Regions from separate parts of the Neobacillus sp. NPDC058068 genome, predicted to be linked through region 2. Evidence: riboswitches for the same ligand, from Rfam matches in the RefSeq annotation. Region 2 holds a riboswitch; the other holds the start of a gene.
The links. A riboswitch is a leader RNA that binds a small molecule or an ion and turns the genes downstream of it on or off. The one in region 2 is predicted to bind lysine.
Positions count from the first base shown of each region.

Region 1 (8,329 bases), on a different contig from region 2:
TGAAAATGGAGGTCGAAATATGAGTATAAAAACGAATATTTTAGGTGAGATCGTAAGTGGAATTGTGAACGACCGGATCGAAATTATTGATCTTTCCCAGCTGTTAAATGAAAGCACACCTGTGATCAGTCTCCCTGAACCATTTGCGAACACTGGCGGTTTTAAGTTTTTACCTATTTCAAAATATGATGAAAAGGGACCTAATTTTTACTGGAATGATTTTATCGCCGGGGAACATTGCGGCACCCACTTCGACGCACCAATCCATTGGATTTCAGGCAGAGACCATGACGGAGTAGATACGATGCCAATGAAAAATATGGTAGGTGAAGCATGTGTCATCAATATCACAAAGGAAGTCGATGAAAACCCTGATTATTGTTTGACGGTAGAGGATATTAAGCGCTTTGAAGAAGAACATGGTGAAATAACTAAGCATTCATGGGTATTGGTTTATACCGGATGGTCAAAGTATATGGGCAATCACGAAAAGTATTTTAATGTCGGCGAGGACGGACAGCCGCATACGCCGGGCATTTCCAAAGAAGCCTCCCTATTTCTATCAATAGAGCGGGATATTTTGGGAGTAGGAGTGGAAACAGTCGGAACAGACGCCGGAATCGCAGGCACATTTGAACCGCCATTTCCGAATCACCACTATATGCATAAAGCCAATAAATACGGTCTTGCCCAATTAACCAATTTAGAAAAACTCCCACCACGAGGAGCTGTCTTAATTATAAATCCATTAAAAATAGAAAATGGAAGCGGAAGCCCAATCCGAGCGATCGCCCTAGTTGAAAAAGAATAGAGCTTTTGCTATGGGGTTTTTATAAAAATTAGAAAGAAAATTGGAGGTAGGTTGTATATGGTAACAGCTAAAACGGTTGTAGATCTTAAGCTTGAAGAAAAGTATGGTCTGTTCATTAATGGTGAATTCTTAGAACCAACAAACGGTCACATCGATGCCATTAACGCAGCAAACGGAAAAGTCCTTTCAAGAATTGCCAGGGGAGGCAAAGTAGAGATTGATCTCGCTGTAAAAGCGGCCAACAATGCATTTAAAGAATGGTCTAACACACCAATTGAAGAACGATCCGCCTTGCTTCATAAGGTGGCAGATGTCCTAGAAGCTAACCAAGAACGCCTAAAAATGATCGAATGTATGGACACCGGCCGCCCTATTCACGAATTTGATTTGGACTATAAGCTGGCGATTTATCAATTCCGCTACTTTGCTTCCGCTATTTTAACGTTCGAAGGAATTTCAAGACCTATTCAGAACGGCCATCTCATCGTGAAGAAAGAAGCTCTAGGTGTTTGTGCGCAAATCATCCCATGGAATGTACCGATGATTATGGTTTCCTTTAAATTGGCCCCGGCCCTTGCCGCAGGTAACACAGTCGTATTAAAGCCAGCTGAAGATGCCAGTCTTTCTACGATTGAGTTTGCTAAATTACTGAAAGATGTTCTGCCAAAAGGAGTTTTGAATATTGTAACAGGTTACGGTACTGAAGCAGGACAGGCACTCATCGATCACCCTGATATTCACAAACTTGCTTTCACCGGAAGCGTTGGAGTTGGCCGTTTGGTCGGTAAAACAGCAGGAGAAAGACTACTGCCGGTCACATTAGAGCTTGGAGGAAAAGCTCCGCATATCGTATTCCCAGACGTAGATATTGATCGTGCAGTGGAAAATGCAACATTGGGATACACCTTCTTTAATGGACAAAGCTGTGTCCTTGGAACACGTCTTTTCGTTCATGAAGATATTTATGATGAGTTTGTTGAAAAATTAATTGCCAGAGCAAAAGAAGTGAAAATTGGGGATCCTACTGATCCATCCACCAGATTAAGCTCGCTCATCAATGAGAAACAAGGCAAGCGTGTTCTCGGCTATTTCGATATTGCTAGAGAAGAAGGAGCAAAAATCCTTTACGGCGGAAATCGTGTAACGGTTCCGGGCAATGAGCATGGCTATTTTATAGAGCCGACCATCATTGAAGCTGAGAGTGACATGAGGATTGCTCAGGAGGAAATTTTCGGTCCTGCATGTACTGTAACTCGTTGGAGTGATATTGATGAGGTTATTGAAATGGCTAATAATGTTCAATACGGGCTAGCTGCCGGAATTATGACGGAAAACCTTGAAAATGCCCTAAACACAGCAAATAAGCTGGAGGCAGGAAGCGTTTGGATTAACCAATACTTTAACTTCCAATCTGGTGCTCCATTCGGAGGTTTTAAAGATAGCGGTGTGGGAAGAGAATACAGCAAAGAAGCTTTAGACCACTATACACAATCCAAAACCATTGTCGTTGCCTACCAAATGCCGCCGGCAGGATTTTTTAAATAACTGTGCGATTGATGGTCTTTCGCCAAAGACAAACCATAGCTGTTATGAACTATTCTTTAGGGAATAGTTTATACAGTTGTGGTTTTTTTGTTGTCTTTTAAAAATTGTAAGAGGAAATTATCTTTTAAAAAAATTCAATTAATTTCACAATATGAAAAAATTCGATTTTTATGAAAGCGTTTTTACACTATATTGGTAATAGAAACCTAGTAAATTGTAAGGGTGATAAATTCTCTTGAGCCTTTACTAAGAAAAATAAATTGAAAATTGGGGGAATTGTAAAGATGGCTACGATGACAAAATTAAATGCGTTTAATCTCGTGAAATGGATTGAAGAAAATAAGGATCAACTGAAGCCGCCAGTGAATAATAAGGTGCTTTGGGAAGACTCCGAATTTATTTGTATGATTCTTGGCGGCCCGAACAGACGCCGCGACTTCCATGTCGATCCATCCGATGAATTCTTCTACCAAATTAAAGGCGATTGCTATGTTGAAGTTATTAATGACGGAAAGCGTGAAGTCGTAACTGTAAAGGAAGGAGAAGTATTTATGCTTCCTGCAAACGTGCCGCATTCTCCGCACCGTGTTGCGGACACTTACGGCCTTGTTATTGAACGCAAGCGTGGAAAAGGAGAACTAGAGGATTTCGTTTGGTTCTGTGATAACTGTGATCGTGAAATGCATCGTAAAACAGTTCAATTAACAAATATTGAAACCCAAGTAAAAGGAGCAATTCAAGAATTCAACAGCAGCAAGGATCTTCGTACTTGTGAAAGCTGCGGCCACGTGATGTCAGAAGAAGTAAACGAATGGAATCCTAAAAATAATCAATAAGAAATATTTTTAAAGCGGAGGAGAAAGCATGAGAGTAGATTTTCATACACACATCATTCCAGAAGACATTCCCAACTTCGCAGAAAAATTTGGCGGCGAACGCTGGCCGACGCTCGAGAAAACATGTTCCTGCGGTGCAAATATTATGGTGGCCGGGAAGGTGTTCCGCGAAGTAACGCATCAGGTATGGGATCCTGAACAGCGAATCAAGGATATGGATGAAGAAGGTGTGGATATCCAGGTATTGTCACCTATTCCTGTGACATTCTCCTATTGGGCTGAGCCAGAAGCAGCGGAGGAAATGGCGAGAATTCAAAATGATTTTATCGCCGAAACCGTGAAAAAGTATCCGGACCGCTTTATCGGGCTTGGAACGGTTCCGCTCCAGGATGTAGAGGTTTCAATTCGCGAAATGGACCGCTGCATGCATGAGCTTGGATTAAAAGGCATCGAAATCGGGACGAATATCAACGGTCAAAACCTCGATGATCCTGCTTTTACGAAGTTCTTTGAAATGGCGGAAAAATGGGAAGTGCCGTTGTTTGTTCACCCATGGGAAACATTAGGCAGAGAGCGGATGCCGCGCCATAATTTCATGTACACTGTTGGAATGCCGAGTGAAACAGCTCTTGCTGCCGCTAGTTTAATCTGCGGCGGTGTGATTGAGAAATTCCCTGGACTAAAAGTTTGTTTCGCCCATGGAGGCGGGTCATTCCCATATATATTACCGCGCCTTGATCAAGGCTGGAAGGTATGGCCGCATTTAAGAGTCATAAATAAGCCGCCAAGCTATTATGCGAAGAATTTTTATTTTGATTCATTGAATTATGATCCCTTAAACATTAAATATTTGGTCGATCGTTTCGGTCATGAAAAAATTGTCATGGGATCGGATTATCCGTTTTTACTTAGGGAGATCCCGCCTGGGGAAGTTGTTGATCAAACTGTGGAGCTTACAGAAGAGCAAAAACAGGATATTTTAGGCAGAAATGCCCTTGCCTTTCTAAATATTGAAATAAAGGAAGAGGTTAAATCATGAGTACACCGGAAGAAAAGCTTGAAGAACTTGGGCTGGAGCTGCCGCCATTACGTCCTGCACATGGAGATTATGTCGGCTGTGTCAGAACGGGGAATCTGCTGTTCACCGCTGGTCAGGGTGTGGACCAATATCACGGCAAACTGGGCAGAGATTTAACAGTGGAAGAAGGGTATTTAGCCGCCCAACAATCGATGTTAAACCTTTTAAGTGTTGTGAAAAATGAAATTGGTGAATTAAGCAAGGTGAAGCAATTCGTCAAGGTACTTGGAATGGTCAATAGCACGGAAGAGTTTACCGACCAGCCGAAAGTCATGAACGGTGCATCAGATTTACTCATGAAGCTTTTTGGTGAAAAAGGGAAGCATGGCCGCTCAGCGGTGGGAATGGCGCAATTGCCGAACAATACCGCAATTGAAATTGAGATGATTCTTGAGATCGAGGAATAGGAGGAACAGGTGTGGCGAAAGAATTAGTAGCTGAAAATACCATCATTCAAGACGCGAAGCTTTTTATCAATGGGGAGTATCGGGAAGCACTCTCAGGGGAAACGTTTGACTCCCTTAATCCTGCCACAAATCGAAAGCATGCATCGGTTGCCAATGGCGGAGTAGAGGATGCCAAGCTTGCCATCGATGTGGCCCAGCGCACGTTTGCGAGCGGGGTTTGGAGCAAGATGCCTGTCGAAGAACGATCAAAGATCCTCTGCCGGATGGCTGATTTAATCATGGAAAATGTCGATCGGCTGGCCCTTGTTGAAACGTTAGATGTCGGGAAGCCGATTAAGGAAAGCCGCGGATTTGATATCCCCCGTGCAGCCCAAAACTTCCGCTTTTTCGCAGAGATGGCGAAATACATGGTACACGAACACTATGATATGAGCCATCATATGTCCTATGTCCAGTATGCGCCTGCGGGTGTCACCAGTTTAATCATTCCGTGGAATCTGCCGTTCATGCAAATGACGTGGAAAGCTTCTGCTGCATTAGCGGCAGGGAACACTGTCGTGGTGAAACCGGCATCTTATACGCCATTAAGTGCCGTTTTACTTGGCGAAATTGCCAATGAGGCTGGATTGCCGCCTGGTGTCCTGAATATCATCACCGGCCCGGGAAGTTCGGTTGGGACTGTGATGGCGTCACATCCATCGGTACGGAGAATTTCATTTGTTGGCGAGTCCAACACAGGAAAAACAGTGATGCGCAATGCCGCTGAAAACCTAATCCCTGTTTCATTGGAGCTCGGCGGTAAATCGGCAAATATCGTCTTTGAAGATGCGGACTTGGAAGAAGCGGTTGCTGGTTCGATTGAAGCGATTTTCCGCAACCAGGGTGAAATTTGTTTAGCCGGTTCGCGCATCCTTGTTCAAGAAAAGGTATATGACCAATTTTTAGATAAATATGTTGCTGCTGTGAAGAACATTAAAGTCGGCGATCCGACCGACGAGTCTTCAGATATGGGAGCGCTCGTGTCGAAGGGGCATTTACAAACGGTCGATGAATACGTACAAATCGGGCTGGCGGAGGGAGCAAAGCTTGCCCACGGCGGTAAGCGCGTAGCCGGACTTACAGAAGGAAACTTCTATGAGCCGACTGTTCTTTATGATGTAAATAATAAAATGCGGGTTGCCCAGGAAGAAATCTTCGGACCTGTACCAGTGATCATTCCCTTTAAAACGGAAGAAGAGGCGATTCAAATCGCCAATGATTCCATTTACGGTTTGGCGGGTGTTGTGTGGACAAATGACTTGAGACGGGCGCATCGTGTGACCTCCCAAGTGCATTCCGGCTTATTATGGGTGAACTGCTGGTACGTCCGCGACCTGCGCACGCCATTCGGCGGAGCCAAAGCAAGCGGCATCGGCCGTGAAGGCGGACGCCACAGCTTCGATTTCTACACAGAAGCAAAGACGATTACAATGAAGAAATAACGATTGTTTGGTTACGTACGGGCTCTTTCGATACGCTAATAAATGGCTGAGAATCGACGATAAATGGGTTCCCTTACCTTGACAAATTCTAGTGGTTCATGTAAAATCAGAGCATAATTTAATAGGACCTCACTTTTGTTAGTGAGGTAGAGGCGCGGTATTTATTAGTCTTTAGTGGAGTTTGAGAAGCTATGATTCTAAAGAGAAGGAAATGTCGCCGAAGCTTGTAATATTCTCCGTATTACTTGCTGGGTCTGCAGTGAAGAACTGCAGGACTGTCTCAATAAACGTCCCGGTTTATTGAGTTGAGCTATCTCATTTGGGGAAAGAAGAGGACTGTAGGGTAATTGTATATAACGAGACCTGAGTTAACCTCAGGTCTCTTTTTATTGTGCGAATTACCTGAAAAAAATAAAAATGCCGCTTGCTTACATACAGGAGGCAGATTTTTTTAGAAAAAGAGGAGGAGAAAGTATTGACGAGAAAAAAATTATCTTTTTTAATAGGAATCTCTTTAACTATGATGCTGCTATTATCAGCATGTGGCACGAGCAATTCAGGAGATAAAGGTGGAGCGGAGAAAGAAACGTTTACAGTTGGTCTTGAAGCAGGATATGCACCATTTAACTGGACGCAAGCGGACGATGCTAATGGCGGTGTTAAAATTGATGGCAATGCGGAATACGCTGGCGGATATGATGTAGAAATCGCCAAAAAAATTGCCGATGGCTTAGGGAAAAAGCTAGTGATTGTTAAAACAGAATGGGACGGCCTTGTTCCTGCGTTAACTTCTGGAAAAATTGATGCCATCATCGCCGGGATGTCACCAACTGCTCAGCGCAAAGAGACGATTGACTTCACAGACAACTATTATAAATCGAATTTAGTGATGGTTGTGAAAAAAGGTGGAAAATTCGATGGTGCTTCTTCCATTCAAGATTTCAAAGGAGCAAAGATATCAGCTCAATTAAATACCTTCCACTACTCGGTTATTGACCAGATTAAAGGGGTAAATAAGCAGCCGGCGATGGATAACTTCCCGGCAATGAGGGTGGCCCTTGAATCAGGCGTAATTGACGGCTATGTTTCCGAACGCCCAGAAGGTGTAAGTGCCCAGTCCGCTAACGAAAACTATAAAATGATCGAATTTAATGACGGATTTAAAACATCGGATGATGATACCGCGATCGCTGTCGGCGTTGCTAAAGACAGTAAATTAACGGATAAAATTAATAAAATCTTATCGGGCATTTCAGAAGATGAACAGACCAGCATTATGGATGCTGCGATAAAAAATCAACCAGCAGCCCAATAATGATGAGTGGGAAACCGAGTGCATGGGGATGCATTCGGTTTTATCCTTTCTAAGATTTGATAAAAGGAGAACAAATATGACTTTTGATTGGGTAATAAAAATTGTTTCAAACAATTGGCCAATGTTCCTCCGCGGTGCGGGGATCACATTGTTAATTGCCATTATTGGTACGATTTTAGGTTCCCTTATTGGCCTTATAATAGGGGTTATTCGAACTATTCCGATGCCTGAACGAGGAGTAAAAAGAATTTTCCTTAAACTAATCAATGCGATTCTTTCGATATATATTGAGGTGTTCCGCGGAACACCGATGATTGTGCAAGCTATGGTTATTTTTTATGGTTCCGCTTTAGCGTTCGGTATGGATATGAACCGTATTTACGCAGCGATCTTAATTGTATCGATCAATACTGGGGCCTATATGTCGGAAATCATTCGCGGCGGGATTGTTTCGATTGATAAGGGACAATATGAAGCAGCTCAGGCGATTGGAATGAACCATTTTCAAATCATGAAGAATGTTGTCTTGCCGCAGGCGATTCGCAATATTCTGCCGGCAACAGGTAATGAGTTTGTGATTAATATTAAGGACACATCCGTTCTTAACGTCATTTCAGTATCAGAATTATTTTTCCAGACAAAATCAATCGCTGGAAATAACTTCAGGTATTTTGAGTCCTTTTTCGTCGCGTGCGTGCTGTATTTTATTATGACTTTTACTGTGACAAGAATTCTCCGCTACATCGAAAAGAAATTAGACGGTCCGGACAATTATATAATGTATGCCAACCAAATGCAGGTAGAGACACCTGAAGATATGCTGCGTAAAACAAAAAGTCACCAGTAGAGGAAGGAG
Region 1 covers NZ_JBHVSI010000003.1:9,020-17,348, forward strand. Annotated here, with positions in the region: gene ACFVSW_RS04495 (thiamine pyrophosphate-requiring protein) at 1-23, shown strand, start outside; gene ACFVSW_RS04500 (cyclase family protein) at 20-811, shown strand; gene ACFVSW_RS04505 (aldehyde dehydrogenase family protein) at 869-2,356, shown strand; gene ACFVSW_RS04510 (3-hydroxyanthranilate 3,4-dioxygenase) at 2,641-3,192, shown strand; gene ACFVSW_RS04515 (amidohydrolase family protein) at 3,221-4,231, shown strand; gene ACFVSW_RS04520 (RidA family protein) at 4,228-4,677, shown strand; gene ACFVSW_RS04525 (aldehyde dehydrogenase) at 4,689-6,158, shown strand; lysine riboswitch at 6,298-6,479, shown strand; gene ACFVSW_RS04530 (transporter substrate-binding domain-containing protein) at 6,679-7,473, shown strand; gene ACFVSW_RS04535 (amino acid ABC transporter permease) at 7,550-8,320, shown strand.
Region 1: another riboswitch for lysine. It lies ahead of ACFVSW_RS04530 (transporter substrate-binding domain-containing protein); the one in region 2 lies ahead of ACFVSW_RS11740 (aspartate kinase).

Region 2 (8,329 bases):
TAGAACAAATGCCAATAACGTTGAAAATATCCTTTTCAAAAGAAAACCTCCCTCTTTTTATTCATCAGCGCAAACGCTTGCATAAAAAAACAAGAAAAAAGAAAACAGTGCAACCGTTTTCACTTATCTATTAGACTATCATTTTTATAATTATTTCTCAATTCATTCTTTTTAAATCATAAGATATTTTTTACAGAAAACTCTACTCTTTTGCTTTTGCGTAAATGATATATCGTTTTGGTGCATTACCGACATAACGAAACGGATAACAGGTCGTTACGATTAGTTCCTCCTCGTTATTTTGTAAGGTAATAATACTTGTATCATCGGCTTTTACAATTTTTGTATGGGTAATTTCATAATTAAAATTACCATATGGCATTTGCAGCCTGAGGAAATCGCCGATTTTCAGCTCGCCCAATTTTCGGAATACCGTATCCCGGTGCCCTGATAAGACAATTTGTCCATTATCGCCTGGAAAATAGGAGCCTTTATAATGACCGACACCTTTTTCAAGATCATCCGGATTTGTCCCCTCAACAATCGCTAATTCTGCTTTGATTTTTGGTATCGTTAACAGACCGACTGTATCTCCCATTTCTGGCGGCGGGCTGTTTTTATCTCTTTTTTGCGCCGGTTCCCCGGACTGCCCCGTGATGATTTCCTTTGCTTTCTCAAGAGACGCCTTTGTTTGTATTTTTACATCTACCATTTGCCAGATTCCGATTCCTAGAAAAATCAGACCCGCTAGAATAATAATCAATGGAAGCTTTGATTTCACCTTTAAATACCTTCCTTTTCAATAGGGCATTGTTAGTAACAAGTATAACAAAATGTTTTGGAAAGAACCATTTAAGTATTCTTCGTCAGTAAACAACAAAAAACCTTCTTTCCCAAGAAGAAAAGAAGGTTTTATAAATTTTAGTCGTGATCACTGCCGAAGAAGTTTCTGAATGCTTGCATCGTAGCATCGCGGTTAACTGCTGCGATTGAAGTCGTAATCGGAATCCCTTTCGGACAGGCTTGCACGCAGTTTTGCGAGTTACCACAGCCCTGCATTCCGCCGTCTTCCATAAAGGCATTTAAACGTTCTGATTTATTCATTTCACCGGTTGGATGGGCATTAAATAAACGAACTTGGTTAAATACCGCTGGTCCCATGAAGTTGGTTTTGCTATTAACGTTTGGACATGCTTCTAAACAAACACCGCATGTCATACATTTTGAAAGCTCATAAGCCCATTGGCGTTTTTTCTCAGGCATCCGCGGCCCAGGTCCTAAATCATAGGTTCCGTCGATTGGAATCCATGCTTTTACTTTTTTCAAGGAATCAAACATTTTGCTCCGGTCCACTTGAAGGTCACGGACGACAGGGAATGTTCTCATTGGCTCTAAGCGAATTGGCTGCGTTAATTGATCAACAAGTGCCGAACAAGATTGACGCGGCTTGCCATTGATCACCATTGAACAGGCGCCACAAACCTCTTCAAGACAGTTCATATCCCAAGTGATTGGGGTAGTAGCTTGTCCCTTTGCATTGACAGGGTTTTTACGAATTTCCATTAATGCCGAAATAACGTTCATATTCGGACGATAAGGAATTTCAAATTCTTCCTCATATGCAGTAGAATTTTCACTATCCTGACGCATAATTATAAATTTTACCGTTTTACTTTCCGCCATCTTTTCCCACTCCCCTTTCTATTAATGTTTTTTCGTGTAATCGCGCTCGCGCGGTTTTATTAACGAGGTATCAACATCAGCATAATGGAATTCTGGAGCAGTCCTTGCATCAACAAATTTAGCCATTGTTGTTTTTAAGAATTCCTCATCGTTCCGTTTAGGGAAATCAGGCTTATAATGAGCACCACGGCTCTCATTCCTGTTGTATGCACCAATCGTAATGACGCGGGCCAATTGCAGCATATTTTGTAATTGACGAGTGAATGCTGCCCCTTGGTTGCTCCATTTAGATGTATCATTAATGTTAATGTTTTTGTAACGTTCCAAAAGTTCCTGAATCTTTTCGTCTGTTTTTAACAACTGATCGTTGTAGCGAACAACTGTAACGTTATCTGTCATCCATTCCCCAAGCTCTTTATGAAGGACATAGGCATTCTCAGTACCATTTAATGACATAATAGAATTCCATTTTTCTTCCTGCTCTTTGACATGACGGTCAAACACGGAAGATGATACTGCCTCAGAACTCTTCTCAAGTCCATCCACATATTTAACAGCGTTTGGTCCTGCGACCATCCCGCCGTAAACAGCTGAAAGCAATGAGTTTGCACCTAATCGGTTTGCACCATGCTGTGAATAATCACATTCACCAGCGGCGAATAGTCCAGGAATGGTTGTCATTTGGTCATAATCGACCCATAATCCGCCCATTGAATAGTGCACAGCTGGGAAGATTTTCATTGGAACTTTTCTTGGGTTATCGCCCATGAATTTTTCATAAATCTCGATAATACCACCTAGTTTTACATCCAATTCATGGGGATCCTTGTGAGATAAATCAAGGAATACCATGTTCTCACCATTAATTCCAAGTTTCTGACGAACGCAAACATCAAAAATTTCGCGTGTGGCAATATCACGTGGAACAAGATTTCCGTAGGCAGGATATTTCTCTTCTAAGAAGTACCATGGTTTTCCATCTTTATATGTCCAAATTCGCCCGCCTTCACCACGTGCCGATTCACTCATTAAACGGAGCTTATCATCACCAGGGATAGCAGTTGGATGAATTTGGATCATTTCGCCATTTGCGTAAGTAGCACCCTGTTGATACACAATTGATGCTGCAGAGCCCGTATTAATGACGGAGTTTGTTGACTTACCGAAAATAATTCCAGGACCGCCGGTTGCCATAATGACAGCATCCGCTGCAAATGATCTAATTTCCATTGTTTTTAAGTCTTGGACAACAACCCCGCGGCAGACGCCATCGTCATCAACAACCGAACCCAGGAATTCCCAGCCCTCATACTTTGTAACCAAGCCGTCCACTTCATGGCGGCGAACTTGCTCATCCAACGCATAGAGCAATTGCTGGCCAGTCGTTGCACCGGCAAACGCTGTCCTGTGATGCTGCGTTCCGCCAAAACGACGGAAGTCTAGTAATCCTTCAGGAGTACGGTTAAACATAACCCCCATCCGGTCAAATAAATTAATAATAAATGGTGCCGCGTCACACATCGCCTTAACTGGAGGCTGATTCGCTAAGAAGTCGCCACCATAAACGGTATCGTCAAAGTGGATCCACGGTGAATCCCCTTCACCTTTTGTATTTACTGCTCCATTAATACCGCCTTGGGCACAAACAGAGTGAGAACGTTTAACCGGAACTAACGAAAATAGTTCTACCGGTGTTCCTGATTCTGCAACCTTGATGGTAGCCATTAAGCCTGCTAAGCCGCCGCCGACTACAATCACTTTACCCTTACTCATTCGTGACTCACTCCCTCAATCAAAAATACTTATTTTTCCGATCTCAACTTGTGATATCAAAACTTTGAACTTTGATAACTGTCCAGCTTCCGCTTTTCTATTAAACAAATGCAATTAGTGTTTGAACAGCAATAAAAGCTAGAACAACAAAAACACCAATTGTCACATATGTAGAAATGACTTGTGAACGAGGTGACACAGTGATTCCCCAGCTAACTAAGAATGACCATAAACCATTGGCAAAATGGAAAATGGTTGAAAGAACCCCAACTAAATAGAAAACGAACATAAATGGTGATGATAGAATATCATGCACCATATCATAGGAAACCTCGGCTCCAAAAGCTGCAGCTATGCGGGTTTGCCATACATGCCACGCAATAAAAATCAGTGTAATCACGCCTGATATACGCTGCAGTAAGTACATCCAGTTCCTGTATGTACCATACCTGTTGACATTGCTATTTGCGGTAAAAGCAATATAAAGTCCATAAATTGCATGAAATAGAATTGGTAAATAAATTACTACAGTCTCCAGAACAATCCGGAAAGGCAGATTTCCCATAAAATCTGCAGCCTTATTGAAGGATTCCGGTCCTCCTGTAATAAAATGGTTGACTACAAGATGCTGCACCAGGAATAATCCGATTGGAATAACGCCCAGCAATGAATGCAATCTGCGATTAACAAACTCTCGATTACCCGCCATTTTTTTACCCCCCTTTAATTTGTGAAAAATGATGTTAAGTTTCTACACTCTGTTATTCCCCTTCAAGAAAACCAAAGCATCACTGTGACAATAATGTGACATGTCCATTTTACTCCCAACATCAGGGAGCGTCAAGAAAACGGATACACAATTCTTTACTAAAAATAAAAATTTTTAAAATATATTGATATTATTATGGATTGGTATTTCTCTCCAATGTTTCACCGGATTATTTGATATTAACTAACATTCATTCTTTTTAATTGCCAACTTCTTACTGTAGGGATTTTCGTCTGTAAGGAAAAGATAATTATGATGGGAAACAAGTAAAAATATCGCAAAATAATAAAGTCATCTATTATATTTTCAAGGTTAACGGTTCTGAAATTAAACACAAATTGATATAATAGAATAATAGAAAGAGGGGAAACATGTGAAAGAAAGCCAAGTTGTTGATCAAAATCTAAATACTGCAGAACCAAGAACCATCACCATGTTCGGTTATGAAATAATCAGGGAAATCCTTTTACCTGAGATTCTAGGGAAAGATACCCCGGAAATCTTGTATTGGGCGGGAAAACTGCTAGCACGAAAATTCCCATTACCTGATTATGATAAAGTCATCGAATTTTTCGCTAATGCTTCATGGGGCCAGCTAGAAATAAAAAAGGAAAATAAAAATGAAATTGAGTTTGAACTAATCAGCCCTTTATTCGTGTCTCGTGTGAAATCAAAAGCAGAGAACTTTTTCCAGCTTGAAGCAGGCTTCCTTGCCCAGCAAATCCAAATGCAACAAGAAGTCATCGCTGAAACCTTTGAGCACCCAGTCAAAAAATCTAATAAAGTCCAATTCACCGTCAAATGGGATAACAAAGACCGAATTTAATTCCACGGTTCATTTTCAAGGTGTCAGGCACCGTCCCTTTCGGACGGTGCCTGACACCTTTTTCTAATTATTCCCAAGTTCAAATGCTTTGTGCAGGGCTTCTACTGCTTTTAGCATGTTTTTTTCTTCGACTACTGCTGAGACTTTAATTTCTGATGTGCTGACCATTTTGATTTGGATATTATTATTTGCTAGTACTTCGAACATTTTTGCTGCCACACCTGGGTTTGAAATCATACCAGAGCCTACGATTGATACTTTAGCTAATTTGTTTTCTGCATCGAGCTGCTCATAACCGAGCACGCCTTTATTATCTTCAAGTACATTTAATGTCTCAACCCAATCATTTGTATGTATGGAAAACGACAAATTGGCTGTTCCAGCTTCCGTTGTACTTTGGATAATAATGTCAACGTTAATATTATTTTGTGCAAGCGTGGTAAAAATTGTTGATAAACATGTTAGTGAATTGGTGAGACCTAATACGGTAACTCTCGTGATTTCATCTTCAAATGCGACACCGCGGACTACTAGATTTTGTTCCATTGCTGCTTCCCCCTCAATGACTGTTCCTTCGATTTTCTCCATACTTGAACGAACCTCAAGTTTGACCTGATAGTTTTTGGCAAACTCCACTGCCCTTGGATGCAGTACACCCGCACCTAAATTAGCGAGCTCGAGCATCTCATCATATGAAACAGATAGTAATTTACGTGCATCTTTCACATACCTTGGATCGGTTGTGAACACTCCGGTCACATCGGTGTAAATATCGCACTTATCTGCTTTTAGGGCCGCCGCCAATGCTACTGCTGTTGTATCAGAGCCGCCGCGGCCAAGCGTGGTGATTTCGCCGTCTTCTGTTATCCCCTGGAATCCGGCAACAATGACGACTTTACCCGCCGTTAGCTGGGTCTTGATGGCATCCGTATTCATTTTCGTGATTCTTGCGTTTCCATGGACTGGTTCAGTTACAATTCCTGCCTGCCAGCCCGTAAAAGAAACCGCATCCATACCTTGTTGATTTAAGGCCATTGATAATAGCGAAATTGTCACTTGCTCACCGGTAGAAAGGAGCATATCCATATCCCGCTTATTTGGCTGAGGCGATATTTCTTTTGCCAAGCCGACAAGCTGATCGGTCGATTTTCCCATTGCGGAAACGACGACAACGACATTATTGCCTCTTTCTATCTCCTCTTTCACACATGCTGCCACATTTAAAATTTTGTTTACACTACCGACGGAGGTTCCCCCGAATTTTTGTACAATAAGCCCCATACCTGACTTCTCCCTCTTTCAAATGAATACTTTATTTTTCCCCATTAACGCAAAAAAGCAATGAGAAGGGCATCTCATTGCTTCGTAAACACAAAAAAATATTGCGCACACAATGTAAGATAGCTCTCCAAGACAGACGTCTTGACAATCCGGTATTTATTCAACACAGGACCAGCAAAGAAAGAAATGAGATCTTCTTTACTTCGGCGAACCTTCCCTTTCATGATTCTTCTCAGAAGCTCATCCTTCTCAGAACCACTACTCTTGAAGCTCGCACCTCTACCTTCACTTTAATACGTAAAAGTGATAGTAAATTAAATTTTCATTTATTATAGCATGTTCTTTTTTTTCTGACAATCATTCCGCATGAAATTTATTGATTAACTCTTGTGCGACATTTATTGGTATTCCAAGTGCTGTGAATTCCTCCACGCCAGCTTCTTTCATTTTTTTCACTGAGCCAAACTGTTTTAACAAAAGTTTTTTCCGTTTCTCACCAATGCCTGGAATATCATCCAGTAACGATTGAAAGGCGCTTTTTCCGCGAAGCTGGCGGTGGAAGGTTATCGCAAAGCGGTGGACTTCATCCTGAATTCTTTGGAGCAAATAAAACTCCTGGCTGTTCCTTGCCAGCGGAACAATTTCCAACGGATTTCCATATAGGAGCTGGGAGGTTCGATGTTTTTCATCCTTCACAAGCCCTGAAAGCGGGATATCTAAGCCCAATTCATTTTCTAGCACATCCCTAACTGCCTCCACATGCCCTTTTCCACCATCTATTATAATTAAATCCGGCAGCGGCAGTTCCTCCTTTAAGGCCCGCGAATACCTCCTTCTTGTCACTTCCCGCATTGATTCATAATCATCTGGGCCCTTAACCGATTTTATTTTATATTTGCGATATTCTCGACTGTTTGCCTTCCCATCGATAAAAACAACCATCGCCGACACGGGGTCGGTCCCTTGAATATTGGAGTTATCAAATGCCTCAATCCGGTGAGGGGTATAGATTCCTAAAAGCTCGCCTAGGGTTTCTACCGCTTTTATTGTCCTATCCTCGTCCTTTTCAATTAAAGAAAACTTTTCATTTAGAGCAATTTTGGCATTTTTTATTGCCATTTTCACGAGGTCTTTTTTCTGCCCTCGCTGCGGCTGTAGAACTTTTACCTTCAATAGCTGTTCTGCTAGGCTTAGGTCTACTTCATCCTGTATTAAAATTTCCTTTGGTTTAAAGTGATTGGCTTTGGAATAGAATTGCCCAAAGAACGTCAAGATTTCTTCCTCCGGCTCGTTATAAATAGGAAACATGGAGACATCCCGTTCGATAAGCTTTCCTTGGCGGACAAAAAAGACCTGGACACACATCCAGCCTTTATCGACTGCATAGCCAAACACATCACGATCAGTGAAATCGGTCATCGTAATTTTTTGTTTTTCCATGATGGTTTCAATATGGATAATTTTATCGCGAAATTCCTTTGCCCGTTCGAAATCCAACTCTTCAGCAGCAGCGGTCATTTTTTCAGTGAGCTCTTTTTTTATTTCCTTATAACCGCCATTTAAGAAGCGAGTAATTTCGTCGGTCATTTGTTTGTATTGTTCTTCAGCAACTTCATTGACACACGGTGCCAGGCACTGCCCTAAATGGTAGTACAGACAGACGCGGTCGGGAAGCGTCGAACATTTGCGCAACGGGTAAATCCGGTCAAGCAGTTTTTTTGTTTCATTGGCTGCCGTAACATTTGGATAGGGACCAAAGTATTTGCCTCTGTCCTTTTTTACTTTTCTTGTGATGATTAATTTCGGATGTCTTTCCGCAGTCAGCTTTATAAACGGATAGGTTTTGTCATCCTTTAGCATGATATTGTATTTTGGGTCGTATTTTTTGATTAGGTTCAATTCCAGCAAGAGTGCTTCGATGTTTGAAGAGGTTACGATGTATTCAAAGTCTTCGATTTCGTTTACAAGCCTCAACGTCTTGCCATCATGCGAGCCGG
Region 2 covers NZ_JBHVSI010000008.1:202,552-210,880, forward strand. Annotated here, with positions in the region: gene pulA (type I pullulanase) at 1-39, opposite strand, end outside; gene ACFVSW_RS11715 (class D sortase) at 203-781, opposite strand; gene sdhB (succinate dehydrogenase iron-sulfur subunit) at 922-1,683, opposite strand; gene sdhA (succinate dehydrogenase flavoprotein subunit) at 1,705-3,456, opposite strand; gene ACFVSW_RS11730 (succinate dehydrogenase cytochrome b558 subunit) at 3,557-4,165, opposite strand; gene ACFVSW_RS11735 (YslB family protein) at 4,599-5,051, shown strand; gene ACFVSW_RS11740 (aspartate kinase) at 5,115-6,332, opposite strand; lysine riboswitch at 6,445-6,622, opposite strand; gene uvrC (excinuclease ABC subunit UvrC) at 6,690-8,329, opposite strand, start outside.